Regions from separate parts of the Planococcus notacanthi genome, predicted to be linked through region 3. Evidence: a T-box and tRNA genes for the amino acid it is inferred to sense, from the RefSeq annotation. Region 3 holds a T-box; the other regions hold tRNA genes.
What was found. A T-box is a leader RNA that pairs with one kind of tRNA and senses whether it is charged. The one in region 3 lies ahead of argS (arginine--tRNA ligase), so its partner is inferred to be a tRNA-Arg.

Region 1: it has a tRNA-Arg gene. The T-box ahead of argS (arginine--tRNA ligase) is inferred to sense a tRNA for this amino acid. The anticodon was not compared.
Region 2: it has a tRNA-Arg gene. The T-box ahead of argS (arginine--tRNA ligase) is inferred to sense a tRNA for this amino acid. The anticodon was not compared.

The regions. Positions count from the first base shown of each region.
Region 1 is NZ_JASDCQ010000005.1:96,125-106,241, reverse strand. Features, by position in the region: gene QMA01_RS15935 (TPM domain-containing protein) at 1-470, opposite strand, end outside; gene QMA01_RS15930 (LemA family protein) at 467-1,051, opposite strand; gene QMA01_RS15925 (TPM domain-containing protein) at 1,308-2,090, opposite strand; gene QMA01_RS15920 (hypothetical protein) at 2,087-2,230, opposite strand; tRNA gene QMA01_RS15915 (tRNA-Arg) at 2,436-2,507, opposite strand; gene clpP (ATP-dependent Clp endopeptidase proteolytic subunit ClpP) at 2,680-3,291, shown strand; gene QMA01_RS15905 (HPr family phosphocarrier protein) at 3,350-3,607, opposite strand; gene whiA (DNA-binding protein WhiA) at 3,661-4,611, opposite strand; gene QMA01_RS15895 (gluconeogenesis factor YvcK family protein) at 4,635-5,630, opposite strand; gene rapZ (RNase adapter RapZ) at 5,635-6,516, opposite strand; gene QMA01_RS15885 (NUDIX domain-containing protein) at 6,509-6,994, opposite strand; gene trxB (thioredoxin-disulfide reductase) at 7,199-8,161, opposite strand; gene QMA01_RS15875 (tetratricopeptide repeat protein) at 8,239-9,753, opposite strand; gene hisIE (bifunctional phosphoribosyl-AMP cyclohydrolase/phosphoribosyl-ATP diphosphatase HisIE) at 9,835-10,117, opposite strand, start outside.
Region 2 is NZ_JASDCQ010000001.1:1,347,793-1,357,909, reverse strand. Features, by position in the region: gene sdhA (succinate dehydrogenase flavoprotein subunit) at 1-358, shown strand, start outside; gene sdhB (succinate dehydrogenase iron-sulfur subunit) at 381-1,151, shown strand; gene QMA01_RS06650 (acyl-CoA thioesterase) at 1,275-1,742, shown strand; gene QMA01_RS06645 (MarR family winged helix-turn-helix transcriptional regulator) at 1,817-2,269, shown strand; gene racE (glutamate racemase) at 2,286-3,089, shown strand; gene rph (ribonuclease PH) at 3,167-3,916, shown strand; gene QMA01_RS06630 (XTP/dITP diphosphatase) at 3,913-4,518, shown strand; tRNA gene QMA01_RS06625 (tRNA-Arg) at 4,663-4,736, shown strand; gene QMA01_RS06620 (TIGR04104 family putative zinc finger protein) at 4,942-5,241, shown strand; gene QMA01_RS06615 (tetratricopeptide repeat protein) at 5,329-6,309, shown strand; gene tig (trigger factor) at 6,412-7,698, shown strand; gene clpX (ATP-dependent protease ATP-binding subunit ClpX) at 7,872-9,143, shown strand; gene lon (endopeptidase La) at 9,370-10,117, shown strand, end outside.
Region 3 is NZ_JASDCQ010000001.1:737,230-747,346, reverse strand. Features, by position in the region: gene QMA01_RS03530 (iron-siderophore ABC transporter substrate-binding protein) at 1-1,011, shown strand, start outside; gene QMA01_RS03525 (FecCD family ABC transporter permease) at 1,004-2,044, shown strand; gene QMA01_RS03520 (FecCD family ABC transporter permease) at 2,041-3,072, shown strand; gene QMA01_RS03515 (ABC transporter ATP-binding protein) at 3,072-3,893, shown strand; gene QMA01_RS03510 (MFS transporter) at 3,979-5,226, opposite strand; gene argS (arginine--tRNA ligase) at 5,425-7,116, opposite strand; T-box leader at 7,173-7,386, opposite strand; gene QMA01_RS03500 (hypothetical protein) at 7,881-8,063, opposite strand; gene QMA01_RS03495 (hypothetical protein) at 8,327-8,809, opposite strand; gene QMA01_RS03490 (hypothetical protein) at 8,961-9,410, opposite strand; gene QMA01_RS03485 (M1 family metallopeptidase) at 9,626-10,117, opposite strand, start outside.

The DNA.
Region 1 (10,117 bases), on a different contig from region 3:
AGGACTTCATACAAATTGATGACGCCTTCACTGTAATTGCCCTGGCTCAAATAAGGAATAGCGTATTCATCCAAAATCCGGCCGACTTTCCCATCCGGCAATGCGCCTTCCAGACCGTAACCGATTTCCACATAAATTTCCCGGTCATTCGGTTCATCCAGTGACAGAACTACCAGAATTCCGTTGTTTTCTTCTTCCGAACCGACGCCATAATGGCGGAACGCCTGATTGGCGTAACTTTCAATCGGTTCACCTTCAAGCGTGGGAATTACCAGTACCATGATCTGGGCACTAGTCGCATCTTCCAGACCACGACCTAATTGGCGCAGCTCCTCTTTTTGCTGTTCTGACAAAATACCGACTTCATCCTGAACGTAAATATCATTCGTCAATTCCGGAAAGTCAGCTGCAACACCTTGCCCGCTGACCATCAGCAGCAGGAAGCATAGGAGCGCTATTCTGCGTCTCATTGTTCATCCTCATCTGTTCCAAAATCGACTTCAGGTGCTTCGGATGCATCCGGATCTGCTTCGAAGTATTCTTTTTCATCAAATCCGAAAATACCAGCAATCATATTCCCCGGAAAACTTCTGGCTTTGCGGTTAAATTCTGATACTGTTCCGTTATAATCCTGACGGGCTACGGCGATCCGGTTTTCTGTCCCGGCCAATTCATCCGACAGCTGCTGGAAATTTTCGCTGGAGCGGATCTCCGGATAATTTTCCACTACTACGAGCAAACGGCTCAACGCCCCGCTCAATTCAGCATCCGCTTCCGCCTGTTCACTGACGCCTTCCGCACCGGCCAAGTTTGAACGGGCTTCCGTTACACTGTCAATGACATCCTGTTCCTGGTCAGCGAAGCCTTTCACCGTTTCCACCAGGTTCGGGATCAAATCCAGTCTGCGCTGCAGCTGGTTTTCAATTTGGGCGTAAGACTGGTTGACGTCCTCTTCAAGCTGGACAAATCCGTTGTAGCTTGGCACAAGAATGGCTGCCACAATGGCAATTAATGCAATTACAATAATAATAGGAATCAACAATTTCCTCAAATGCTCCACCTCTTTAACTAGTATGTATTAGTAATCATTTCCCTTACCACACGACTTTTTAAACGTTTCTTTTCGGAATAGGCCTGAAAAGAAGGAGTAGACAGATGCCAGCTGCGCCATTCCTTTAGAAGGCAATTTCTCTAAATTGAAAAATAAGACTCGCCCTCTAATCTATTCAGGCAGAATGAACTGGAAAATCCCTAGCATTTCAAATCATTTCATCTGGCCAACTTTCAACTTATCACATCACCATTAGTTAAAATTTCCGTTTTGCACCGCCGCCCCCACCAGAACCTCCTCCACCTCTGCGGGGTCTGCTGCCTCCAGAGCTTTTTCTGGCACTGCTGCTCCGTGATTGGCTTCTCAACCCGCCACTTCTGGATTTTTTGCCATTGCCTCTTCCTGCACCATCTCCAAATAAGGCCACAACAATCCAAATGCCAATGACGATGGCTATAATAACACGATGAAGCGGCCATTTTTCACGGGGCTCATAAGCAGGAACTTGGGATGCTCCAGTCTGGGGAGCTGCAGCTTCAGCATTTTGGCTATATTCTGCTGTCACTTCATGATAAAGCGCTGTATAGGTATTCCTAATGCCTTGGTCGAATTGATCTTTCTTCAAATACGGCACGGCGTAATCATCCAATATCCGCCCCACCTTAGCATCCGGCAAAACGCCTTCCAGACCGTAGCCCGTAGCGATATAGATTTCACGGTCGCCTGTCGAAACTACCATTAGAACACCGTTATTCTCATCTTCAGAACCAATTTCGTAATGGCGAAGAGCTTCTAAAGCATAACTTTCAATAGCCTCTCCTTCCAGCGAAGGAATGGCCATCACAGCAATCTGGGCAGTCGTCGCATCTTCTAAGTTTTTACCTAAAAGGCGCAATTCTTCTTCAGCTTCATCGGATAGAACACCAGAAATGTCCTGTACATAAATATCCTTGGTTAGTTCGGGGAAATCGATTGCGTTGACAGGAGCAGCCACCAGGAAGATCCCTAATGCACTCAAAAGGATAATTTTTTTCTTCATTTTTCATTATCCATTCCGAATTTGATGGCAAACACTTCAGAAACACCCGGATTTGCTTCAATATACTTTTCTCTATTCAAACCGAATCCACCTCTAATCCATAAAGTTACGCTTAGATTGGAAATCACTAATTTCTTCACCCAGCTTTCCTCTTTTCGATACTATGTAATAATATTTCGTTATAATTATGAATGTAAACTTTTTACATATCTTTCGTAGTATAGCTTATTTAACCGCTTAACAGAAGATTCCATCCATAAGCGAATTTTTGCATCTTTGCATATGGCAACAAAAAAAAGCCCGCATCGCCGATTAAACGGCAAAACGGACTTTCCTGTTTATTGATGCCCTCGGAGGGAATCGAACCCCCATCTCAAGAACCGGAATCTTACGTGTGATCCATTACACTACGAGGGCGTATTCGCTATTAGCGACTTTTCTATTATACAAAACCATTCCGACTTAATCAAGTCCATTTTTTTAATTCGTTAGATTTGACCTTCATTGACCATCATGTGTATGATAATAGTACAGCTGAGAGAACTTTCAGCATTGTTTGCACACCACTTAATCGAGGAGGAACTATTCTATGAACTTAATTCCTACAGTAATCGAACAAACAAGCCGAGGCGAACGTGCTTATGATATTTATTCACGTTTGTTGAAAGACCGTGTTATTATGCTGGGCAGCGGAATTGATGATAATGTTGCGAATTCAATCGTCGCGCAGCTTCTGTTCCTTGAAGCGGAAGATCCGGACAAAGACATTTCCATTTACATCAACAGCCCAGGCGGCAGCATCACAGCCGGTATGGCAATTTACGATACAATGCAGTTTATCCGTCCAGACGTACAGACAATTTGTATCGGTATGGCAGCTTCAATGGGCGCATTCCTATTGGCAGCTGGAACAAAAGGCAAACGCCTTGCATTGCCGAATGCCGAAGTCATGATTCACCAGCCTCTTGGTGGTGCTCAAGGCCAAGCGACTGAAATTGAAATTGCAGCGAAACGCATTCTTCATCTTCGCGAGAAATTGAACCAGATCTTGTCTGAACGCACAGGACAACCAATCGAAGTCATTTCCAAAGATACGGACCGCGATAACTTCATGACAGCAGAACGCGCGCTTGAATATGGCTTGATCGACCAAGTCATCACACGCAGCAAATTGCCTGAAAACCACAAAAAAGATATCTAAAATAAAAACCTCACAGCCCAATGGCTGTGAGGTTTTTATTTGCTCTAATCAGAGGTGATTAAGCTTCCTGCTCGATAATTCCAGAAAGCGACTGAACCGCTTTCTCCTCGTCCAAGCCGTCTGCTGAAATCGTGATGAGTGTGCCTTTGCTGATAGCTAAGCTCATGATTCCCATGATGCTTTTAGCGTTTACTTTTTTATTGTCTTTTTCCAAGTAGATATCCGCTGTGTATCTGTTCGCTTCTTGAACAAATAAAGCAGCCTGTCTTGCTTGAAGACCTGATTTCAATAATACTTTCACCTGTTTTTCAACCATACTTATCCTCCTCTAAAACTTCACTCTCTTATATATGAAAGAACAGCCGGCATTTAGCGGCCGATCATTTCTCCATTTCTCAACGATGCAGCGATTTCATCGATTTTCCGCAGCCGGTGATTGACACCTGACTTACTGACTGTTCCACCAGACACCATTTCACCCAACTCTTTCAAGGTGACGTCTTGATACTCTACCCGAAGTCGGGCAATTTCACGCAATCGTTCAGGCAATTGATCGATTCCAATTGCTTCATCGATAAAACGGATGTTCTCCACTTGACGCAATGCGGCGTCGATGGTTTTGTTCAAGTTTGCCGTTTCGCAATTTACTAAACGGTTCACGCTGTTGCGCATGTCCCGAATGATTCGGACATCTTCAAATTTCAATAAAGCGGAATGCGCGCCAGTGATGCTCAGAAAGTCCGATATTTTCTCCGCTTCTTTCAAGTACGTCACAAACCCTTTTTTCCGTTCGATCATTTTGCTGTTCAAATGGAATTCGTTCATTAGATCAACCAAAGAATCTGCATGGTCTTTATAAAGAGAGTAGATTTCCAAATGGTAGGAGGATGTTTCAGGATTGTTGACAGATCCGCCAGCCAAGAAGGCCCCCCGCAAGTAAGAGCGTTTGCAGCAGTTTTTTTCAATCAATGTTTTAACGATTTGGTGCTGGAATTGAAACCCTTCTGTCAATATCTCCAGGTCTTCCAGGATATGCTTGGCACCTTCCCGAATTCTGCAAATATAGATATTGTTCTTTTTTAAACGCATCTTTTTTCTGACGAGCAATTCGACAGGATACGGCTTGTAGAAACGTTTCAATAAGGTATAGATACGGCGGGCAATTGCCGCATTTTCAGTCTGGATATCCAGGCTTAATTGCCGATTGGAAAACGACAATGTGCCGTTCATCCGGATCATAGCGGAAAGTTCTGCCTTTCCACAACAATCATCCACTTCTATCTGTGTCATTTCTTTTTTTGTTTCCGATGCAAAAGACAAAATTCGTTCCCCCTTTCAAAGCACTAGAAGTAAAGCTGCTTTGAATCTTCACTGGCACGGCCCCCAGCATATTCAAATAACCATTCTGCCACTTTCATCGGCTCATGCCGCACTATTTCCCCAAAGATATTGGCGATGTCTTTTCGGTGGACTTCGAGGCCCATCTCTTTCAGCTTCTCTTCGTCATATTCCACCGGCCATGCTTTTTCTTTTTTGTAGCGTTCGGCAACAACCGGCGGCACTTGGACTTTATCTAGCAGAATCGCATCCAAAAATCTTTCGCCGACATGGTCATAAAGTGCCTGTACGTGGTCAGAGGCTGTATATTCATAGGTTTCGCCCGCTTGTGTCATTAAATTACAGATATAAATCTTCTTCGCTTTTGCCGCAAGAACTGCTTTTTTAATATCTTTCACGAGTAGATTCGGCAAAATACTGGTGTACAAAGAACCCGGTCCGACCACGATTACATCGGCGTTTTCAATGGCCGCTATCGCAGCAGGCAGTGCTTTTACATCACGGGGTTCGATGAACACCCGTTTAATCGGCTGCAAATATGCAGGAATCTTGGATTCGCCTTTGATGATCGTGCCGTCTTCCAACTCTGCATTGAGCGTTACAATTTGATTGGCCGCAGGCAAAACGGTGCCATTGACACTCAATACACGGCTCATTTCATGGACGGCATGAGAAAAATCACCGGTAATATCCGTCAAAGCCGCAAGCATCAAATTACCCAAGGAATGGCCATCCAAATCCAAGGAATGTTTGAAGCGGTACTGGAACATTTCCGCTACCAATGGTTCTGTATCCGATAATGCAGCCAGCACATTTCGGATATCTCCTGGTGGCGGGATGTCCAAGTCATTTCGCAAACGCCCTGAACTTCCCCCGTCATCTGCCACAGTAACGATAGCCGTCAAATCCAGCGGATACAGCTTCAATCCCCGCAAAAGTGTGGAAAGGCCAGTGCCACCGCCTAAAATAACAATGCGTTTCCGGTGTTGGTTGCGTTCCATGCACTCAATCCTTTCTTATTTTGACGTCTCTGTGGGTGATGATGACTTTATTGTTCTCAGCGAGAAGTTTTCCGTAGTACTCAGCCAAGGTCACAGAACGGTGCTGTCCGCCTGTACAGCCAAATGCAATGACCAATTGGGCTTTTCCTTCATTTTTGTATTGCGGAATCATAAACTGCAGAAGATCCGTCAATTTCTCGATTAGCGTCTGTGTTTCCTGCCATTTCAGCACGTAGCTGGAAACCCGTTCATCCAATCCCGACAAAGGATTCAACTCTTCAATATAGTAAGGATTCGGCAAAAAGCGGACATCGAAGACCAGGTCGGCATCGATCGGCATGCCGTGCTTAAACCCGAAAGACATCACATTCACTGTGAACACATTGCTGGTCTTAGAAGAAAAGTCCGCGATGATTTTCTCCTTCAGCTCACGTGGCGACATATTGGATGTATTGTATTTAAACTGCGCTCTTCCCTGAAGATCACTTAACATGTCACGTTCTTTTTTAATGCCGCCCAAAACCAGTCCGCCTGGCGATAACGGGTGAGATCTTCTGGTTTCTTTGTATCGGCTCACCAATGTTTGGTTTTCCGCATCCAGAAACAGAACTGTGATGGAGACATTCGGTTCCTGCGATAAATGGTCGATCGATTCTACAAGGCTGTCAAAAAAGTCGCCGCCTCGTAAATCCATGACTGCTGCCACACGTTTCATCGATTTCCCTGAATCTCTCATCAACTTGATAAAAGTAGGCAAAAGGGCAGGAGGCAAATTATCAATCGTAAAAAAGCCCAAATCTTCAAAACTTTGGATTGCCACAGTTTTTCCTGCTCCTGACATGCCTGTAATGATGATTAACTCTGTTTCTTCTTGGCGGTTATCCATTTTGGTGGTTCACCTCTTCTATTGATGTTTGGATGGTTTCTTTGATTAACTGGAAGTCCGGTGTGTAATGGAATGTCCCATACTGGATTCCTTGCTGGCTGGCCGCAAATTGCAGGTTGGTCCGGTCGCCTTCTGCCATCGGCAAAAACGCCAGATCCTCAACCGGATGCCATTCCAATAAGCCTTCTCGTGTTTCTTCAAACACTTTTCCGGTCAGTCCACGGGCTGCAAATGTGAAGAGCATCCACTCGTCCACATTTTGTCCATTTTCCTGGATCATCATCGTGTATATGCCTTTTAAATGAGTTCCAACCGGAGTCGCATTCGTTTCTTCTTTAAACTCTCGAACGGCCGCCTCGAAAATCGACTCACCGGGCTCCATCTTTCCGCCAGGTGCCACATACCAGTCACGGCGCGGTTTCTTCAATAATAATACTTGTCCATTTTGGATAACTAATAAATTCGCGATTCGCTGCACATTCGACACTCCGCATCTATTGTAAACTTACTTCATTATACATGTATCCTGGTGTGTCATGCAAAAGAATGCAAAAAAAGAGGCCGTTTACCGGGTTGCCCGGAAAACGGCCTATCCAAATTCTTTATAAAAAGGGGGTCAATTTACTTTCTTAACTATACCTCTTATACATGACAAAGCTGTTACAAACAGATTAAGAAAAAATTAAGCTTGAGTTTTCATTGCCATTTTCTCGATAAGCTCTTCAATATAATGTTGAGCTGCCTGTGCTGCAATACTGCCATCACCAGTTGCTGTAACTACTTGGCGCAAAGTTTTTTCACGAACATCTCCGGCTGCAAAGATTCCTGGAACTTTGGTTTCCATCTTCTCATTGGTCACCACATATCCTTCATCATTTAAAATCCCCAGTTCAGTAAATGGCTTTGTTAAAGGCAACATGCCGATGTAGATGAAGACGCCGTCTGCTTTAAATTCTTTTTCAGTCCCATCATCCGTCGATACCAATGTCACGCCTCCAACTTTGCCGTTTCCATCATCGTGGATTTCTTTGACCGTGTTGCTCCAGATAAAGTCGATCTTGTCATTGGCGAATGCACGGTCTTGAAGGATTTTTTGGGCACGAAGTTCGTCGCGTCTGTGGACGATGGTTACTTTATCCGCAAAACGAGTCAAATAAACGCCTTCCTCGACTGCTGAATCTCCGCCGCCGACAACCACTAATTCCTTTTGTTTAAAGAAAGCTCCATCACAAACCGCGCAATAGCTCACGCCGCGGCCGCCAAGTTCAGTTTCTCCTGGAATGCCCATTTTCTTGTACTCGGCTCCTGTTGTTACGATAATCGCACGTGTTTTGTACTCTTTTGATCCAGCTTTGATGGTTTTGTATTCCTCGCCGTCAATAATTTCGGTAACATCACCATAAGCGTATTCAGCACCGAATTTCTTCGCGTGTTCAAACATTTTTGTAGATAAATCCGGTCCAAGGATATGGTCAAACCCTGGATAGTTTTCAATTTCTTCCGTATTGGCCATTTGGCCACCTGGAATGCCGCGTTCAAGCATCAATGTCGATAGATTCGCACGGGAAGTGTAAACAGCGGCAGTCATGCCTGCTGGTCCTGCTCCAATAATAATTACATCATAGATTGTATTCGTTTCAGTCATAACAATAGACCTCCTATTTCTCAGTAGCTAAATCGTATAAGATTCTGGGAAAACCTTCAACTTTTATGCCTATGCTCCTATTCCGGGAGGTAAGCAATGAGTTCTTTCATGTATTTCGTCAATGTAGCGACCGAAACACTGAACTGGTCAGCCACTTCTTTTTTTGTCAGCTTTTCATTTTTGGATGAACTGACCATATAGTCAACAGCTGCCGCCAATGCTGCCGGATTCTTAAACGCATAGTTGCGCAGGAATGCTTTTTCAACTAACAAGAACCACATTTGAAAAAGGTCTTCCTGCTGCTTCGTGACCATTTCTTGCTTTGCGTAGAGGAGCTCTGCAGTTTCCATTGCACGCATGAATGCCCGTTCTTCCGGAACAGACTCTTTGAATGGATGGCCAAGCGCATATCCGAGCACAAACGTTTCCAATGCCGATGGCTGAGTGGATTCCAGCCAATTTGGATGTGAAATAATTTCCTGTTTATGGGACGATTTGCCGAGCAGGAACAAACCTAAGAGCCGCTCACTTTTTTTGGCATGATCCAACTTCTTCGTCAAGTAATCACGGTCATGCTCCAGTGCATCTGCATGCGGCATCGCGGCATGCTCATTCCATGGCTCGTAGCCATCTTTGCCTGGATCCATTTTCTTCAATTGCTCCCACGCTTGGCGGGATGCTTCTTCATGCCCCGAATGGTATGCGGCATGCGATAACCAGAAATAGAAAGCAGGGTCTCCGTCAAAGCCGCGTTTCTGCAAGCTTTTCAGCCAACGATAAGCTTCCTTGTATTTGCCGACCAGTGCAAACGTCGCTCCCAGTTTGTAGCGATGCTCGAATACGTAAGGCTGGATTTTCTTCAACAGCTCAAGGACATCATCCAACTCCGCATTTTTTTCGTAGTAGTGGAAGACTGCCAAGTTACAGAGGGCGTGGAGATTCCCTGTGTTTCTGCGCAGTACATCATGGAGCAGCGCTTTCGCCATTTCGGCTTCCCCGATATAAAAGTAAGCCAAAGCAAGGTTGTTATAGGCGCCCCAAAAGTCAGCCTTTTCCTCAACCAGCTTTTCCAACAGCTCAATGGCTCCGGTAAAATCGCCTTGCTCCATCATCCGGCGGGCTTTTTCCTGACGGTAATAATATTCGCTGTCCTGCGCTTCCCCGTCATCGTCAAACAACTGCCAGTCTTCCTGTTCTGCGAAATCCACAATTTCCATGGCTTCGGCTGTATATTTCCCTTGCGTCTCATAGACCAGGTATTTTTTGGCGTATTTTCGCGCATCCCAAAACAAGCCCATATGCGCATGGACTTCTGCAAGAAAGAATAGGATTTCAGGTTCTTTCGGATCCAGTTCATGGGCAGCATGCAGCATATCCATAGCCTGTTCAAACTCCTGCATTTCCATCAGCACAATACCGTATTGCGACAAGATGAGCGGATCTTTCGGGCTCAGCTCTGAAGCACGGCGCAAATATTTATGGGCTTTTGGATAATTTTCACGCTGAAGCTCTTTCAACCCTTTTTTGTAGTAGAATTCTCCTGTCGGTATAAAAGACAGCACGTTTTTATAGTTTGTTTTTTTATTCTCCAAAATATGCCTCCGAAAAAGTAAAAGGAACGATCAGAATCGTCCCTATACTCAAATGTGCTGTAATTATAGCATATTTCCGTGTTATTTACTTGTCGTTTTTACAGCGTGGCGCTCTTTTAGTACGTCAACCACCTGGCTGATTCCCACTTTTTGCTCTTGCAGCAGAACCAACACATGATAGAACAAATCAGCGGTTTCCATCGACAGCTCCTGTGCATCACGATTCTTGGCTGCAATGATTACTTCAGCCGCTTCTTCGCCCACTTTTTTACAGATTTTGTCTACCCCTTCTTCAAACAGATAGGTGGTATAGGCGCCTTCAGGCATTTCTTCTTCACGCGTTTTAATTAACGATGTCAATTGG
Region 2 (10,117 bases), 610 kb from region 3:
AGTAGTACGCTACAATGATCGTTTGCAGAAGACGGATGAAAAACTCCAGGAACTGCTTGAACGTTTCAACCATATCAATATTACTGATACACAGCTTTGGAGCAACCAAGGCGCAATGTTTACACGCCAGTTGCGAAATATGCTACATTTAGCACGAGTGATCACAATCGGAGCGCTTAACCGTAACGAAAGCCGCGGAGCTCACTACAAACCGGAATTCCCGGATCGTAATGACGAAGAATTCCTTAAAACGACTATGGCTAAATTTAATGGCAATGATGCACCTATCTTCCACTATGAAGAAGTCGATACATCGTTGATTCCACCGCGCAAACGTGATTACTCAGCAAAAGCATAATCTAGAAGGGAGCTAATTTACCATGGGTGAAGCAGCAAAGACGGTTATATTTGAAATCGAACGCCGAAACTCTACGGATGAGAATTCGTATTGGGAAAAGTTCGAATTGCCATATAAAGCGAATATGAATGTCATCTCGGCATTGATGGAAATTCGCCGTAACCCTGTCAACATGGAAGGGAAGAAAACCACTCCTGTAAACTGGGACATGAACTGTCTGGAAGAGGTTTGTGGAGCATGTTCGATGGTCATCAATGGCAAAGCGCGTCAATCGTGTACTGCTTTAGTTGACCAATTGGAACAGCCAATCCGCCTTCAGCCGATGAAGACATTCCCTGTTGTCCGTGACCTTGTCATTGACCGCAGCCGGATGTTCGATTCGTTGAAGAAAGTTAAAGCATGGGTGCCGATTGATGGTACGCATGACCTTGGAGACGGACCACGTATGCCTGAGCGCAAGCGCCAATGGGCTTACGAATTGTCTAAATGTATGACTTGCGGCGTATGTCTTGAAGCATGCCCGAACGTCAACGATAAATCTGATTTCATCGGAGCTGCCCCACTTTCACAAGTTCGCTTGATGAACGCGCATCCAACTGGTTCTATGAACCGCGATGCACGTTTGAATGCGATTATGGGTGAAGGCGGACTTGCAAGCTGCGGTAACTCTCAAAACTGTGTGGAGTCTTGTCCAAAAGGAATTCCTTTGACAACTTCAATCGCAGCGTTGAACCGCGACACGACTGTTCAAATGTTCCGGAACTTCTTCGGAAGCGACAGAATGGTTGACTAGTATCCACTAAAACCCCGCTGCGGCGGGGTTTTTATTTTGTCCTGTTTAGAAAATGCCTGCTCTTTTCTCAAGTTTTTGATATACTAGGAAAATGAAGAAGTTGAGCCAGTGGAGGTTTTTTCGATGAAAGCAAATTATATTGAGAATTTCAATGAGTGGAGCCGGGAATTTTCCTTTTCCGCTCCGGTGCAAGTGCGGTTTTCTGAAACCGATATGTTCGGTCATGTGAACAATACGGTACCGATCGCTTATTTTGAATTTGCACGGATTGAATTCATGAAAGAGATGGGTTTGATGCAGCGCTGGTTGGAAGCTGGCAATGAATTATTTCCTGTCGTCGCGGATATGCAAGTGGATTTTGTGCAGCAAGTCTTTTTTGATGAAAAATTGAGTGTCTACGTCAAAATCGCGCGTGTCGGAACTTCTTCGGCAGATGTCCATTATTGGACGGTCAACGAAAAAGAGGAAACATGTTTCACTGGGAGAGGGACGATCGTCCAGATTTCGAAAAAGACTGGAAAAGGCCATCCTTGGTCCGAGCAAGACATCGAATTGCTGCGTGCCGAACAGTTGGCGACCGTTAAAAAATAAGTGAGTTCTTGCTATATCAATAAAAAACCTTCACTATAAGAAGAAGATGGTTTTTCAAGGAGTGGTAATTATTAATGAATGATGACAAGCAAGGCATCAGCCATGATTCAGAACGTATCGCATTCATGGAAAAGGAACTGCGTTACATTTCAGGGATCATTAAGCAAAAAGGCCGGGAGATTCTGAATTCCTATACGATTACACCACCTCAATTCGTTGCATTGCAATGGCTGTTTGAACATGGCGACATGACCATCGGCGATTTGTCGAACAAGATGTATTTAGCGTTCAGCACAACGACGGATCTGGTCGATCGCATGGAAAAGAACGAACTCGTTGTCCGTATCCGTGAAGAACAGGATCGCCGTGTCGTGCGGATCAAATTATTAAAAGAAGGCGAGCGGGTCATTGAAGAAGTGATTCAAAAGCGCCAGGAATATTTGAAAACGGTATTAGCGGATTTCACAGTAGACGAAGCGGAACAATTTGCAGCTTTGCTTGAGAAACTGCATACAAACATGAAATAGGATAGAGGCGATGACGTTGAATGCGCCAATCGGAGTAATTGATTCAGGAGTCGGTGGACTTACCGTCGCAAAGGAAATAATGAAACTATTGCCGAATGAGCAAATTTACTATATCGGTGATAATGCCAGGTGCCCTTATGGCCCGCGTCCGCTTTCGGAAGTACGGACCTATACGTGGCAAATGGCTAATGCATTGATGAAAAAGAATATAAAAATGCTGGTCATCGCTTGCAATACCGCAACAGCAGCAGCGCTGTATTCTCTTCAGAAACACTTGCCGATCCCTGTAATCGGTGTAATCTTTCCTGGAGCCAGAGCTGCAATCAAATCATCAACAACAAAAAACATTGCCGTTTTGGGCACTTTAGGGACAGTGCAAAGCGGAGCCTACGAGAAAGCAATCTTGTCTCTCGTTTCTGCTTCCCACGTCGTGCAGCTGGCATGCCCGCGTTTCGTTCCTTTGGTTGAAAGTGATGAATACGAAGGTGAATTCGCTCACCGCATTGTCCAGGATACGTTAGCGACAATTGCCCATGAAGAATTCGATACCGCCATTTTAGGCTGTACCCATTATCCGTTGCTGCAGGGCTTTATTGAAGAAGTTCTTGGTGATACGGTCCATGTGTTGTCTTCAGCAGAAGAGACAGCAAAGGATGTAGAACGTTACTTGAGCTATAAAGATCAATTCGCAGAATGGAAGCAGCCGCCGGTGCATCGTTTTTATACATCAGGCTCTACACAGATTTTCGGTTCCATCATCCAGAAATGGCTGGGGATTGAGGAACCGCTGATCCATTCGATTCGCTTTCCCAAAACCTGATGGCTTCCGGCTGTCAGGTTTTTGTTGTTGTCAGGGAAATATGGTAAGCTATTTGAGCATATATGAGGAGGATTTTTATGACACGCATAGATAATAGACAAACAAACGAACTGCGTCCCGTATCAGTGGACGTCGACTACTTGATTCATCCGGAAGGTTCGGTTCTGATTACTGTTGGACAGACAAAAGTCATTTGTACAGCGACGATTGAAGATAAAGTACCCGGTTTTTTACGCGGGCAAGGCAAAGGCTGGATTACTGCTGAGTACTCCATGTTGCCGCGCGCTACCAACAGCCGGAACCGCCGCGAAGCTTCAGCCGGCAAAATTGGCGGACGCACAATGGAGATCCAACGCCTAATTGGCCGTGCATTGCGTGCTGTAGTCGACCTGGAGAAGCTGGGTGAGCGTACTTTATGGATTGACTGCGACGTGATCCAGGCAGACGGTGGAACGCGCACAGCATCCATTACAGGCGCTTTTATCGCGATGACAATGGCCATCAGCAAATTAGAATTGCCGGCATTCCCGGTAACGGATTTTCTTGCAGCGACAAGTGTTGGCGTTTCTGCTGAAAATGGGCCGATCCTTGACTTGAATTACGTTGAAGATTCAAGTGCGGAAGTTGATATGAACTTGGTGATGACCGGTGCAGGCCATTTTGTGGAATTGCAGGGAACAGGCGAAGAATCCACTTTCACACGTGCCCAATTGAATGAGTTATTGGATCTTGGAGAAGTGGGAATCAGCCAATTGATTGCCATGCAGCGTGAGGCACTGGGTGAAATCGCTTTGCGTGTTGGTGAAAAGGTGCCGGCAGAACTATGAAAAAAATTGTAATCGCAACTCAAAACAAAGGCAAAGCCAAAGATTTCGAAACCATGCTGTCTCCACTCGGCTATGAAGTGCTGACTTTGCGGGACGTGGCAGAGGATATGGACGTGGAAGAAACAGGCGTGACATTTGAAGAAAATGCTATTTTGAAAGCTGAAGCTGTAGCGGATGCGCTTGGCATCCCGGTTATATCAGATGACAGTGGATTGGAAATTGACGCGTTGAACGGGGAACCGGGGGTCTACTCAGCGCGCTATGCAGGCCTCGCTAAGAGCGATGACGCAAATATCGACAAAGTGCTCGAGAAATTGAGTGGCGTGCCGGACAGCGAGCGTACAGCGCGTTTTCGGTGTGTGTTGGCTGTCGCAGCTCCTGGTCAGAAGACCGAAACCTTTTCGGGGTCATGCGAAGGAATGATCCTTCATGAGCGCCGAGGCAATCATGGTTTTGGCTACGATCCGATTTTCTTCGTGCCTGAACAGGATAAAGCAATGGCTGAACTTGAGCCTCATGAAAAAGCAGCGATCTCTCACAGAGGAAATGCTTTGCGCAAGTTGCAGGAAAGCCTGCCGACATGGATGAATAAACAAGAATAAATGCCTGTAAATTAATTTTAATGTTTTTTTAAAATAGCATTGACTTTTATTCAAATCATTTCTATAATTAAAATTGTCTTTCGTTAGAAAAGCGAAGCCGCCCGCATCAGCAGGCGCCACAGTCTGGACTCTAAGAAAGCTTTGGTCTCAGTAGCTCAGCTGGATAGAGCAACGCCCTTCTAAGGCGTCGGTCGGGGGTTCGAATCCCTCCTGGGACATTATAGGAATGTACATAGTACAACAAAGAAACCTCCTCATCGTTCATGGAACGGCGGGGAGGTTTCTTTGTGCATGCAACAGGTGATTTTTCATCTCTGAACTACCGGCTTCTATATGGCTTTTTATATTCGCTTTTGGCGTGAATTTTAAGGAGAGTGAAACTAAATCCTGCTTAAGACGTAATACTTATAAGGAGGTTTTTTTATGCCAGTATGTGAAAGATGCGGAACTCAATGGACTTGGAAGCAGTCGATCATGGCCTCATGGAAAATCCATGGCCCCATGCGCTGTCCGAATTGCAAGGACAGTCAATATGCAACACCAAAATCTCGGCAACGAATGACGCTGATCAATTGGATGATTCTTTTGCCTTTGCCATTTGCAATAATTTTGGATTTACCATTGATTTATACAGTCGGCATGATGATTGTACTGTTTGCGATTGGCCTGTCCCTGATTCCAAAATTTCTGGAACTGACCAGCGAACAGAAAGCTTTGTGGTGATGGGCAATCATTATTCCAACAATAAGGTTTTTATTTTCGCTCTAACGGGAATATGATATGATTATGAGATACAAAAGAGGTGGTAGGATGCGGAAGAAATATCGCGATTTAAAGCGCAAGGGGAATGTCATTGTTTTTCCGACGACCGTAACACGTTTGTTGTCTGAAGGAATGACCTATTTAAAAGAAGAAAAGTACGAAGATGCCCGTGACAGTCTATATCAAGTTTTGTCATATGAACCTGAACACGCAGCAGCCCTCGGCGGTTATGCCTATTGCCTCTATGAGCTTGGGGAATTCCAGGAAGCGCTAGAAGTGTGCCGTGAATTATTGAAGATCGGACCGATTCATTACCTGGAAACGATGGAATTATACATAAGTATTTTGATGCAAGTTCGCGAATTTGAAGAAGCGGAAAAAATGATTGAAGCTCTAATAGAAGAAAAAGTGTTGCCGGAAGAACGGCTGGAACAATTCCAGCAATTGCGTGACTTGAACGAACGCATTGCATCAAATGCGGCATCTGAAAAAGTGGATGCTTCGAAGTACGCCATCGATACATTTTTGGCGCTTCACCCTGCGGAACAAGAGCAATTGATTCTGGATTTGCCGACGACTTCCTATCAGGCTTTGAAGAAGAAGCTGATTGCGATCATCGAACATCCGGAAGCCGATCTCTTGACGAAGACATACATATTATTCATGCTGTTCCAGGAAAAGATCGATGCGGAAGTTTCCGTCCGAAAATTTCATTACCAAGGCACATTCAGCATCAATGAATTGCCGGATCCGGTGAACAACAGCCGAATCCGGAAAATCACCGCTATCATCGACAACGAGCTGGCGAAGGATCCGACTCGTCTAGAGATGGTCAAAGAACTGTTTGAACGGCATATTTATCTATTGTATCCGTTCATCTGGGATGACTATAATGAAGAAGACGTGGCGCAGGGGTATATGGATTACACAGAAGGGCTGTTCAGCGGAATGACTTCATTCAGTGAAGACGAAAAGCTGCTCGAGCTGATTCAGCAGGCCGAACTTTGGTTCGAAATGCGCAATGGGTAGAAATAGTTGAACCTGTCGGCATGTGTGCTATAATATTGAAGTTGTCAAAATTCGTATAAAACGTAAAATGACTTTGTAGAAAATGTTTGGAGGGCTTATAATATGTCAGCAAAATGGGAAAAACAAGAAGGTAACACAGGGGTTCTTACAGTTGAAGTTCCTGCAGAAGAAGTAAACGCCGGTCTTGATAAAGCGTTTAAGAAAGTTGTTAAAGAAATTAACGTACCAGGTTTCCGTAAAGGAAAAATGCCTCGTCAAATGTTCGAAAAACGTTTTGGCGTAGAATCACTTTACCAGGACGCTTTGGATTTCATCTTGCCTGACGCTTACGCGAATGCAGTTGAAGAAGCAGGAATCAACCCGGTTGACCGTCCTGAAATCGACATTGAAACAATCGAAAAAGGCCAGCCTCTTGTATTTACAGCGAAAGTGATTGTAAAACCAGAAGTTGAGCTTGGCGAATACAAAGGTCTTGAAGCATCGAAACCTGATACTGAAGTGACTGACGAAGACATCGAAAACCAGTTGAAAGAAAACCAGGAGCGTATGGCTGAGTTGACTGTTAAAGAAGACGAAGCAATCGTTGAAGGCGATACAGCTGTTATCGATTTCGAAGGATTTGTTGATGGAGAAGCTTTTGAAGGCGGCCAAGGAAATGATTATTCCCTTGAAATCGGATCAAACTCTTTCATCCCTGGATTTGAAGAGCAATTGGTAGGCGTTAAAGCTGGAGAAGAAAAAGACGTTGAAGTCACTTTCCCAGAAGAATACCACGCTGCTGAACTTGCAGGCAAAGCTGCAACATTCAAAGTGAAAGTAAACGAAGTTAAAGGCAAGGAACTTCCAGAGTTGAACGACGAGTTCGCTAAAGAAATCGACCCTGAAGTGGAAAGCCTTGAAGCGCTTCGCACGAAAATGAAAGAAAGCCTGATTGCTGAGAAGAAATCTGCTGCTGATGCAACGCTTCGCGACGAATTGGTTCAAAAAGCTGCTGAAAACGCAACAATCGATATTCCTCATGCAATGATCCACACAGAAATGGACCGTATGATGAGTGATTTCGAACAACGTTTGACTCAACAAGGCATGAACCTTGAATTATACTTCCAGTTCTCTGGGCAAGACGAAGCTGCACTTCGTGAGCAAATGCACGGTGATGCTGAAACACGCGTACGCGTTTCATTGACACTTGAAGCTATTGCTGAAGCTGAAAACATGCAAGTTACTTCAGAAGACATCGACAAAGAGCTTGAAAAAATGGCTGGTCAATTCAACATGGACATTGAACAGATCAAAACAGCTCTAGGTGGAACTGAAATGCTTGAGAACGATATCCGCATGCAGAACACAGTTGAGTTCCTAGTGGACAACGCTAAAATCGCTGAATAACACATAAGCAACATATAAAGAATTAGGAAACAAGGTGCGGAGACGCACCTTGTTTTCCACTACATAGAACACTGGAATTATACTTAGGATGCCAAGAAATTGACTGTGAATCTAATTAGTTGCTACAATTACGATAATCTTGTAAGATAATGGCTTGAATAGGGGTGAATACATTGTTCAAATTCAATGACGAGAAAGAGCATTTAAAATGTTCATTTTGTGGTAAACCACAGGAGCAAGTTCGTAAACTGGTCGCAGGACCAGGTGTTTATATTTGTGACGAATGTATTGAGCTTTGTACGGAAATCGTAGAAGAAGAGCTTGGTACAGACGAAGAAGTAGAATTCAAAGAAGTGCCTAAGCCAAAAGAAATTCTGGATATTTTAAATGGCTATGTCATCGGCCAGGAAAAAGCGAAGAAATCGTTGGCTGTAGCAGTTTATAACCACTACAAACGCGTCAACTCAAACAGCAAAATCGATGATGTCGAGTTGTCGAAATCTAATATTGTCTTGATCGGACCAACAGGAAGCGGGAAAACCTTGCTTGCACAAACTTTGGCCCGCATTCTGAATGTGCCGTTTGCGATTGCAGACGCAACTTCATTGACTGAAGCTGGTTATGTCGGAGAAGACGTAGAAAACATTCTACTAAAGCTGATCCAAGCTGCAGACTATGATGTGGAGCGCGCAGAAAAAGGAATCATCTATATTGATGAGATCGACAAAGTGGCACGCAAATCCGAAAACCCATCGATTACACGCGATGTTTCCGGTGAAGGCGTACAGCAGGCCCTTCTGAAGATTTTGGAAGGAACCACTGCAAGTGTTCCACCTCAGGGCGGACGCAAGCATCCACATCAGGAATTCATCCAAATCGATACGACGAACGTTCTGTTCATCGTAGGCGGTGCTTTCGATGGAGTAGACCAAATCATCAAACGCCGTCTCGGCAATAAAATCATCGGTTTCGGTGCAGATCCGAACAAGGAAGAATTGGATGAGAAATCATTGCTTAGCCAATTGATTCCGGAAGATCTGTTGAAATTTGGTTTGATTCCAGAGTTCATCGGCCGTTTGCCTGTATTGGCAAGCCTTGAGCAATTGGATGAAAAAGCTTTGGTTGAAATCTTGACTGAACCGAAGAATGCATTGATCAAGCAATATCAGAAGATGATGGAACTTGATGGCGTTAAATTGACTTTCGAGCCTGGTGCACTTGTTGAAATTGCGAAATTGGCAATTGAACGCAAAACCGGTGCCCGTGGACTTCGTTCAATTATCGAGAATATCATGCTTGAAGTGATGTTTGACCTGCCTTCACGTGAAGACATCGTTGAATGTGTCATCACAAAAGAAACTGTTGCGGATAGCGTACAGCCTAAACTGATTTTGGAAGATGGCTCCGTATTCGTCAACGACAATAATGAGAAAACATCCGCGTAAAATGAGTGGAACTTCACGCAGTGGAAAAGTCTCACTGAGTGGCAGTTGAACCAATCAAAAGGATGATACGGGCTGACTCTGATCGTGCGCATCCGCGCATTTCGGAGTTGGCCCGTTTTTATTAGAAAAGCGGAAGCACCTGTCAAGGCTGCGATATGTCTTATAACCTTAAAAACTTACTTACGATTGTTTCTTGTTGAAAATATTCCCGGAGGTGACTTCCCAGATGGCGAAGAAAAAAGTGACGAAAAGTGTGCCATTACTGCCATTGCGCGGACTTCTTGTATTCCCGACGATGGTATTGCATATAGATGTAGGCCGTGAGCGTTCGGTGGCTGCATTGGAACAGGCATTGCTGGATGACAACATCATCTTTTTGGCAACTCAAAAAGACATGAGTACAGAGCAGCCGGAGAAAGACGATCTCCACAAAATCGGTACGCTGGCATATGTCAAGCAGATGCTGAAATTGCCGAATGGCACAATCCGTGTACTGGTTGAAGGTTTGGAACGCGGACAAATGAAGAACTACGAGGAAGGGGAGGACTTCACGATTGTTGAAGTGACTTCTTTCCCGGACGAAACAGAAAGAGATGCAGAACAAGACGCCCTAATGCGTTTGTTGATTGAGCATTTTGAGAACTACGCGAAGAGCTCGAAAAAAGTCAGCACAGAAACGTATAATACCGTTGCTGATATTGAAGAGCCTGGCCGCTTGGCGGATATGGTCGCTTCCCATCTTTCGATGAAAGTGGCTGCCAAGCAGGAAGTTTTGGAAACATTCGATATCAGCAAACGCTTAGAGCTTTTGATTACCCGTCTCCATAGTGAACAGGAAGTCGTAGATCTGGAAAAACGGATCAACCTTCGTGTGAAAAAAGCGATGGAGCAGACGCAAAAAGAATTTTATTTGCGCGAGCAGATGAAAGCGATCCAAACGGAACTTGGCGACAAAGACGGCAAATCAGCTGAAG
Region 3 (10,117 bases):
TCTGCGCTTGCAGCTATGCTCTTAGCAGGATGTTCCAGCGAAGAAACAACTTCTACGACTGAAGCGGAAACTGCTGGATCTACTGATACTAAAACTGAGTATCCAATTGTCATCGAGCATGCTTTCGGCGAAACTGAAATCACTGAAAAGCCGGAACGAGTTGCAACTGTTCAATGGGCCAACCACGATGTAGCTCTAGCGCTTGGAACGGTACCTGTAGGATTTTCTGCAGCGAACTACGGCGTTGAAGATAACAGCGGCCTTTTGCCATGGACTGCTGAAAAATTGTCAGAACTGGGAGAAAAAGAACCGAATATATTCCAAGATACAGATGGCCTTGATTTTGAAGCAATTTCTGATTCTGACCCGGATGTAATTCTGGCTGCTTATTCAGGAATAACACAGGAGGATTACGATATTCTCAGTGAAATTGCCCCGGTTGTGGCATATGAAGATGCACCATGGGCAACTACATGGCGCGATCAAATCACCTTGAATGCCACAGGTATGGGAATGGCCGAAGAAGGCGAACAATTGATTGAAGACACTGAACAACTGATTGAAGACAGTGCCAGCAAACATCCAGAGATGGAAGGCAAAAAAGTGGCTTGGGTTAATTTCTCAGCTAATGATATGTCTAAGCTGCATCTTTATACCCCGGCAGATCCGCGGGGAGCTTTTCTGATTGAGTTGGGCATGGAATATCCAGAAAGCATCACCGAGCAAATTACAGATCCGACAAGCTATTCTCTTTCATTGAGTACAGAAAATGCTGATGCCTTAAACGACGCTGACATCCTGATCGGCTACGGCGACGAAAGCCTGTACGAAGCCGTCAAAGCAGATCCTGTTCTAGGTGAAATTCCTGCAATTAAAAGAGGGTCTGTGGTATTCATCGGAGATAATACGCCTTTGGCTGCTTCGGGAAATCCAAACCCATTATCCATCGCTTATACAATGGATGAGTACCTTGAATTGATTGAAGGAGCTATCAGCAAGTCAGATGAATAGCACGACGATTTCAGGCATTAAAGAATCGCGTCTCCATATTCCGAAGCATTTTACAATTGTGCTGTTGATTTCTGTTATTCTGCTCATTTTATGTGTAGTTGCTTCTCTGGCTTTTGGATCACGCATTGTTGGGGTCAGCCATGTACTGGATGGTTTATTTCATGCAGATATAAATTCCTATGAAGCAAATGTCGTCCGTAAACGAATTTCCCGAACCCTCTTCAGCCTGCTGTGCGGTGCGGCGTTAGGAGTTTCTGGTGCGCTTATGCAAGCCGTGACACGCAACCCGATTGCAGATCCCAGCATACTTGGCGTCAATACAGGCGCTTCCCTATTTGTTGTTTGCGGAATCGCATTTTTCAATATCAGTACGGCAAATGAATATATCCCACTAGCGCTGGTTGGAGCAGCGCTTACGGCGCTCTTCGTATTTGGAATTGGCTCGATGGGTCGAAGCGGCGCTACACCGCTCAAACTTGTACTGGCAGGGGCTGCCACTAGTGCAGCCCTTTCTTCCTTGGTCATGGCAATTATGATTCCACAGTCTCATGTCATGGATCAATTCAGATTCTGGCAAGTGGGAAGTGTGGGCTCAGGAAACTGGAGCTCCATTTCCACGTTTCTGCCCTTTCTGCTCATTGGCATCATCATCGCCTTGATTTCATCTCCTGCTTTAAATGCTTTAGCTTTGGGAGATGAAGTTGCCAGCGGCCTCGGCGTCCGGACAGGTGTTTTAAGATTGACCGCCGCTTTAGGAGCTGTTTTGTTATGTGGAGCAGCCACTGCACTTGCTGGACCAATCGGTTTTATCGGACTGTTATCAACACATGTAATGCGGCTCCTTCTGGGACCAGATTTGCGATTCGTCATCCCCATGTCAGCCATTGCAGGCGCTGTTATTTTAACGGTATCTGATGTCAGTGGACGAATTATCGGCAGTCCCGGAGAACTTGAAGTGGGAGTTGTTACAGCCTTTATCGGTGCTCCGATTCTTATTCTATTGACGATGAAATCGAAGGTGCGGTCTCTATGAGAAACGACGCTATCGAGTTTATACAGACTGGAAGACGCCAGAGGCATCGCCGCTGGCTATTGGTCACTATTTCAATGACGGTGCTGGCTGTTGTGCTTTGCCTGGCGATGCTGCTGATGGGAAATACCGTCTACCCCTTGATGGATGTCATCCGTGTCTTATTGGGTGAAGATATTCAAGGCGCGACTTTTGCCATTACCACAATTCGCTTGCCGAGGATGCTGGCTGGACTATTTGCTGGATTCGCTTTTGGCATAGCCGGCAACACGTTTCAGACTATGCTCCGCAATCCTTTGGCCAATCCGAATGTCATCGGCATCACTGCCGGTTCAAGTGCCGCAGCCGTTTTTTGTATCGTCATCCTGCACACAAGCGGCGCTATCGTATCAATAGCTTCTGTTGTTGCCGGACTGGCGACCATACTATTGATCTACTTTTTATCTAAAGGAAAATCTTTTTCCATTGGAAGATTGATCCTGATCGGCATCGGCATACAGGCGATGCTCAATGCATTGATCTCCTACCTATTATTGATTGGCGCTGAGCAAGATCTCCCTGCAGCATTCAGATGGTTGAGCGGCAGCTTAAACGGCTCGCAAATGGACGAGCTCCCACCGTTGATTTTATCGGTTCTGGTATTCACTCCCATCATTATCCTGCTCGGAAAACATTTGAGCATATTGGAGCTGGGCGAACAAGCGGCCACGTCCCTCGGGGTAAGCACAGATAAAACCCGCGTCTTGCTGATCATCAGTTCTGTATGCATGATCGCCCTTGCCACGGCTACAACCGGCCCGATCGCCTTTGTTTCTTTTCTGGCAGGTCCGATTGCCAAAAGAATGGTCGGCGCAGGTTTTTCCAACGCTTTGCCTGCAGGACTGGTTGGAATCAACTTGGTTTTGCTGGCTGATCTGATCGGACAATTCGCCTTTGTTGCCAGATATCCTGTAGGGATCATTACCGGCATACTTGGGGCACCGTATTTGATCTACCTGCTGATCCGCATGAACCAAAGAGGAGAATTATGATGAAACCAACACATATTTTTCAAGCCGAAGACATCGTTGCGGGTTATGACAACAAAACCATTCTCCATGGAATCAGTTTGGTTATTCCAAGCAACAAAATAAGCGTCATTATCGGGGCCAATGCCTGCGGCAAATCCACGCTTCTTAAAACTTTGGCGAAGCTGATCAAGCCAACTTCAGGGAAGATCACGCTGGATGGAAAATCCATCAGCAAAATCCCACCAAAGCAGTTGGCGAGGGTATTAGGGCTTCTGCCTCAATCTCCAATTGTTCCAGAAGGCATTTCTGTCGCCGATTTGGTTGGACGTGGAAGATTTCCCCATCAATCCCTATTCAGCGGATGGACAAAAAAAGATTACGAAGCGGTTGCTGAAGCGATGCGCATTATGGACATTACAGAGCTTGCCAACAGCAATATCGACGAACTGTCAGGTGGTCAACGGCAGCGTGTCTGGATTGCGATGGCCTTGGCGCAACAAACGGATATTTTGTTTTTGGATGAACCGACTACTTTTCTGGATATCACCTACCAAGTTGAAATTCTGGATTTGCTGACTGATCTGAACCGTAAGCACGGAACGACAATTGTCATGGTTCTCCATGATATTAACTTGTCAGCTCGATATGCAGACTACATATTCGGTCTCCGAAAAGGAAAACTGATTGTTGAAGGGCCACCTTCTGAGGTAATAACGAGTCCATTGGTCAAAGATATTTTCGGCCTCGACTGCGTCGTAATTGAAGATCCGGTCTCAGGTTCTCCTTTTGCAGTGCCAAGAGGGCGCTATCATACGGATCACGGACTTACACCGGTTCTGTGAAATTGCAGACTAAATTAAAAAACCCCTCGCATAAGCCACAATCAGGTGGCTTATGTGAGGGGTTTCTCTATTTAGATTTTCTATTTTAACCTCTGGTGAGTTCTTCTTTAATTTCAACTTCTTCTATGTACCAGCCGGAATACCTCGGGTTCAGTACCGCTATTGCATACAGGAAAGCGGTCACCAACATAGTCACCGCAAGCGCACCAATCGTCAGCTTTAGTGAAACTAGATCGGCCAGTAAACCAATACCTAAAATGAAAAAGATTTGAAATACACTTTGGATCAATTGGAAGATGCTTGTCACTCTCCCCATGACAGACACCGGTACATTGTTTTGATAAAAAGTCGCAATTCCCGCATTCAAAAAGACATTAAAGAATCCAAGTATGATAAAGCCGACAGTAACCGATGCAAAAGACCAGGAAAATGCGTATATGACATAGCCGAAAGTCATCATCAACAAACCGATGACAATCATATAACGGATAGAAACTTTATTCGAAAAGATGGACAGCAACAGCGCCCCGCTCACTGAACCGATGCCCGTGATGCTGATCAGGAGGCTGTACTCCACTTCCGTCAGACCAATCACCTGCTGGGTAAAGACAACTTCCTGGGCATCCATGGCAAAAGAAAACAACATCACCGCAAGAAAACCCAGGTAAATCGCAGATACATATTTTCTTTCAGCCATAAAAGCATAGACGACTGTAAAATCTCTTGCGACTTGAGCAAACGTCAGAGCAGGAATTTCTGTTGGTTCGATTTTTTCGGTTTCAGGCAACAGAGCAAGTAATAATGAGGCCAGCAGATAGAACACGGCCGTCAGCCACAAAGTGACCGAAATATTGGTTGTGAGGATAAGCGTTCCACCAATAGCTGGACCAATGATGAATGCACTCGATGAGCTGAATGACCGAAGCGAGTTAAATCGTTTTCTCTTATGCGGAGACACCAGCATGGTGATATAAGTCATTAAAGCGGGACCGAAAAAGGACTTGGCAACGCTGAGAACAACGAGAATCGCATACACCGCCAGAAGATTCGACGCTAAAGGAATTAAAGCGATAAATAACGCCCGTGCAATCAAAGTCACCAACACGATATGTTTCTTGCTTCGGTAATCGATAAAGCTTCCTGTCCAGAATTTCGTCACGATATTGGTCAATGGACCGATCACCCACAGCCCGGCCACAGCGGCTGCCGAACCGGTCATTTGGTATACGATGATGTTAATCGCTACCAGGTAGATGAAATCTCCCAGACTGGCGATGCCCAAAGAACCAAGCAGGATGGAAGGCGTTTTCCATTCGTTCAAATGCTGTTTCACCCCAGATCCCCCTTAACTTAGAACCATCCATACTAACTGACAGATTATTATATCTTCTCCGATGTATTCAAAGTATAGCATTATTATATTCCATAATAAGTAATAATTAGTCAAAAATTTCAGTTTGAATATGTTAAAGATCTGTGAATCTGACTATTTTCTATCCTGGTTTAGGCTTGCATGGTATCCAAAATTTCTTTACATTCTTTCAGGCGCTTTGATTCCAAGTAACCTTAATCCTTCCTTTAATACGATCGCCACGGACTGAACCAGGGCTAGTCTTCCTTCCAGTTCGATATCTTCGCTCAATATTTTCACGTGCGCATAATAGGTATTGAATTCCTGAGCCAACGAAATCAGGTATTTGGCAATTTGAGACGGCTCTGCATAATCAAAACTTTTGGAAATCACTTCTGGGAACGCCAGCAATCTTTTTATAATCGGCCAACTGTAAGGATCATTCAGTCCTGCCGGATTGAGCAGTGTAAGATCGATTGCAGACTTCGATAAAATGGAACGGGCTCTCGCATGGGTATACTGGACGTAAGGACCTGTAGCGCCTTCAAACTTCAGCATGTCCGAAAGGGAGAATTCTATATTGCTTTGGCGGTCATTTTTTAAATCATGGAAAATGATCGCCCCTACGCCCACCATTTTGGCTACTTCTTCTTTATCCGGCAACGCTGGATTTTTTTCTGCAATGTTATTTTCCGCAAGAGCGATCGCTTCTTTGATGACTTGTTCCAACAAAACCACGCAGCCTTTACGAGTCGACATCTTTTTGCCGTCTTTCGAGATAAAGCCGAACGGCACATGGACCATGTCTTTTGGCCATTCATATCCCATCTTTTCCAGCACCAAAAACAACTGCTTAAAATGAAGCGTTTGTTCTTGCCCCACGACGTAAAATGATTGATCAAATTGAAATTTTCTTTTTCTGAACAAAGCTGCCGCCAAATCGCGGATGCCGTATAACGTGGCGCCATCCGATTTTCTGATCAATAGGGGCGGCAGGCTGTAATCACTCAAATCAACGACATCCGCCCCTTCCGATTGGATCAGCAAATGTTTTTCTACCAGAAGCTCCACCACTTCATCCATCTTGTCGTTATAAAAAGCTTCTCCGTCATAGGAATCAAACTCAACATCCAATAGTTGATAGATTTTGGCGAATTCCTGGAGCGACTCATCACGGAACCATTTCCATAAGTGCTGGGCTTCTTCATTTCCATCTTCAAGTTTCTTGAACCACAGTCTGGCTTCGTTCGCCAACTCCGCATTCTTTTCAGCTTCATCGTGGAATTTTACATAAAGCTTCAGCAATTCACTGATGGGGGCCTCTTTCAATTGCTGCTCATTCCCCCACAATTTATAAGCGGTGATCAATTTGCCGAATTGTGTTCCCCAGTCGCCAAGATGGTTGATCCGAATGGTTTTATAGCCACATTTCTCAGAGATGTTCGCCAAAGAATTGCCGATAACTGTTGAACGCAGATGCCCCATGGAAAATGGCTTCGCAATATTGGGAGAAGAAAAGTCCAGTGTTACCGTCTTGGTTTGCCCAATCTCTGAAGACCCGTAGCCAGCATCTTTATGCAAAATTTCTTTCATGACCACTAAGCTGACGTCCGGTTTATTATAAAAACAATTTACATATGGCCCTTCCGCTACTACCTTTTCAAAATATGGGTGGGAAATTGCCTGTGCCAGCTCCTTCGCAATATTTACAGGCGACTTCTTCGCTGCTTTTGCCAATGTGAAGCAAGGAAAAGCCAGATCTCCTTGTGTGTCGAATTTCGGCTGTTCAATTAAATTCACGATTTCATCAAGCTCCACAAGCCCATTCAGCTCCAAAGCAATTTCCTCAGCATACGTTTGTTTTAATTCCATTCCATAGTCCTCCTCTTTTAACTAAAAATAAAAAAGCCCGTCTCTGTATGCATTCATACAGAGACGGGCTTTCCCGCGGTACCACTCTCATTGTCCATAATTAAACAGACCAACTTAAACATGATAACGGGTTTCACCAACATGCCCTACTGGAAGGTTCAGGCAGTTTCTCGGAAGTGCGGTTCATTGCAGCAGACACCACCAGGCTTTCACTGTCCCCGGCTCGCTGACGTATCCGTATGCAACTACTCTCTTCGTCACAGAATTTTTGTATAGTTTTGGAATATCATAGCTTACAATGCTTGCAGAGTCAAAATATTTTGAAAACAAAAGGTTTTTTTGTTCCTGTTGCCAAAAAAAGGTATGATTAAACAAATCTATTGTTTATTAACTTGTCAGAAACGAGGAGATGCCCATGACGAATCGATTCGAATTGAGTTTGAAAAACAAAGAAGTAAGAATGTGGATATATCCCGCTTTAACGAGCAGTAAGACTCCCGCTTTTATAAGCGGGAGATCCACTGACCGTAAAAGTCCGATTGGATCAACTAACAATCAGCGGGGGATGTAGAACCCCCCACTGATTGAAGTTTCTCTTTATATCATGATCCCTACAGCGATTATCGGATTTTCCATTCTGATTTTTGCAGACTATGCTTACCAATATCTTTCCTCATTGGTTCTTTTAAGTGCCTGGATTATTTATTATGCTTGGCGTTTTCAGTACAGAAAGAAAAAAACAGACTCAACTCACTGAGTCTGTTTTAGAACGGCTGGCTTTGAAAAAGCGACAAAGTGATGACGAATGCTGATGCAGTTCCTGCAGACAGCAAAGTTAACATCTTCGGCCACTGGATCTCTTTCGTCGGTTTTACCGCTTCTTTGGAAACCGCGATCCAGATGATTATGGACAACAAAGCAATGATTCCAAGTACTTCATTGGACATCTATAACACCTCCAGTATTTATTGGTTAAGTTTAACATAGTTGTTAGTCTTTTCAGTTTTTACATCGGCTTTTTTCTAATACTTTTAGGACGACTAAACCTAAAAGTCCGGCTATGGCAATTCCATACATGATCGTTTTATGGGTTTCCCCCCACGTACTCCATGCCGCTAGCAGAATTAAAACCAGCAATACAACGTAATACCCGTAAGTTAACATGCCTTTTATGTCCTTTCTTATGCGAACGGCAATATATATCTTCTCTTTATTTCTCAGGTGCTTGTCTAATTAAACTCCAAACCGATCCTATCAGAAAACACCCCACCACCAGCAGGCCAAAAGTCAGTGGGTTAAAGAAAATATGATTGGAAAAAATAGTGAATAAGGAAAAGTCTTTGGGGTTGTCAAAAGCATCTTTTGTCTCAACGATATAGATCCGAAAGTCTTTTGCTTTTTTCAATGTATAAGCAGAGGATACAGCCACATAAATGAAACTGATTGCAATTCCAGTCCAAATGCCTTTAGGACTGTACCACCTGCTGGTTGCTCTCATCGATAATTCAATCGTTCCATATAAGAAATACAAAATGAACGGCATGAGGAAAAATGGAATAACCAGAGTCGGGTTGCCATTTCCTCCTCCGAAATCATCATTTTTTACCGGTTCACCCAAACTATTCATGCCATAGAAACCAGCAAGCGTAAGGAATGCAGAAAGCCAATACAACAACATAAGCAATTTGTACATATTGTCCCTCCCTCACGAATGCACCATTTCAAGCTAGTTGGTTATATTCTCCATTTCATTGAAAACTCCTTCTTTTCCCTTATGCTTTAGCCATATACGCATAAAAAAAGAAGCCTTTTTAAAGCTCCTTTTCTGCCGATTTACCCAGTGATCAAAATGCGTTCCTGTGGGGTACCGCCGTTAAAGTCCCACCCGACTTCACTAAACTGTTTGCAGCAAAAAACAATAAAACAGGTGGAACTAAAGTGAACAGGGATAATACACCGGCCAGCGCAAGAAAAGCTGACGCAATCGAAGGATGGGTCGCCATCATCAGAAATCCGAACAAGCCTAGGAATACGGCAAAGACCAACATGTAAAAAGGATACATTAGGACGTCTTCTACAAAAATAACCATATTATCCGCAAATTCATCTGCGGAAACCGTGACTTCTCCTCTGCTCATATCCTGTTTTACTTTCGCATCGTTTTGAAACACTTCGATCAAGGTTTCGTGGACCCATTGATTCCTTTCCAATGAATTCAGGAATAATCCAGAGCCGGCCAATAGAGCAACCAATAAAAGAATAGATGATAAAACCAATTTTTGATTCAACTGCATAAAGCACCTCCTGAATTTTGGTAAATCTTTAATAATACCAGCATAACCGGCTTTACCATTTAAACCATCGGGCTCAGGGGTGCTTAAGACTAAGACTTTAGATGTAGAGTCAGACTGGCGCTTCAGCTTATCGAGTTTTGTCTGCTGCTTTACATTGAAAGAAGGAAAAGAAAGAGTAGTGTTGCAGTTCCCCTTCCCCTTCTCCCAATCCTTTTCTACTTTAACCAGCTATCCAGGAATTCGCTTTGATCCCCTTCAAAATACATTTCAAAAAATGCTTTAAACTCTTCGGTGCCGACTTGCTTGAATTGAAATTCTGCGTAATAGGCAGCGAGGAACTCCAGCGCTGTTTCATTTCCATCCAGGCTGTCAACATATTCTTTGAGCAACATTGGAACCTTGCCATAAATGGTTGAGTAATAGAATTCATCCTCAAATTTATCGAGCGGGATGTTCACATAAGTTTCTGTCGGATAGTAATCTTCAGCTGCGGCAGCGCTCCAAAATCCATATTCGTCATCGTCATAGCGTTCGCTGATGAAAAGGGAACTCGCAAATTCCGTCAATCCTTCGTCAAGCCACGCTTCCTGATACGGATCGTTCGTCACCAGGTAATAAAACCATTGATGGGCGATTTCATGTACCAAAACCGACTCCTGGGATTCCTCATCTGCGGCTACTTCTATGATGTTCGGGTATTCCATATA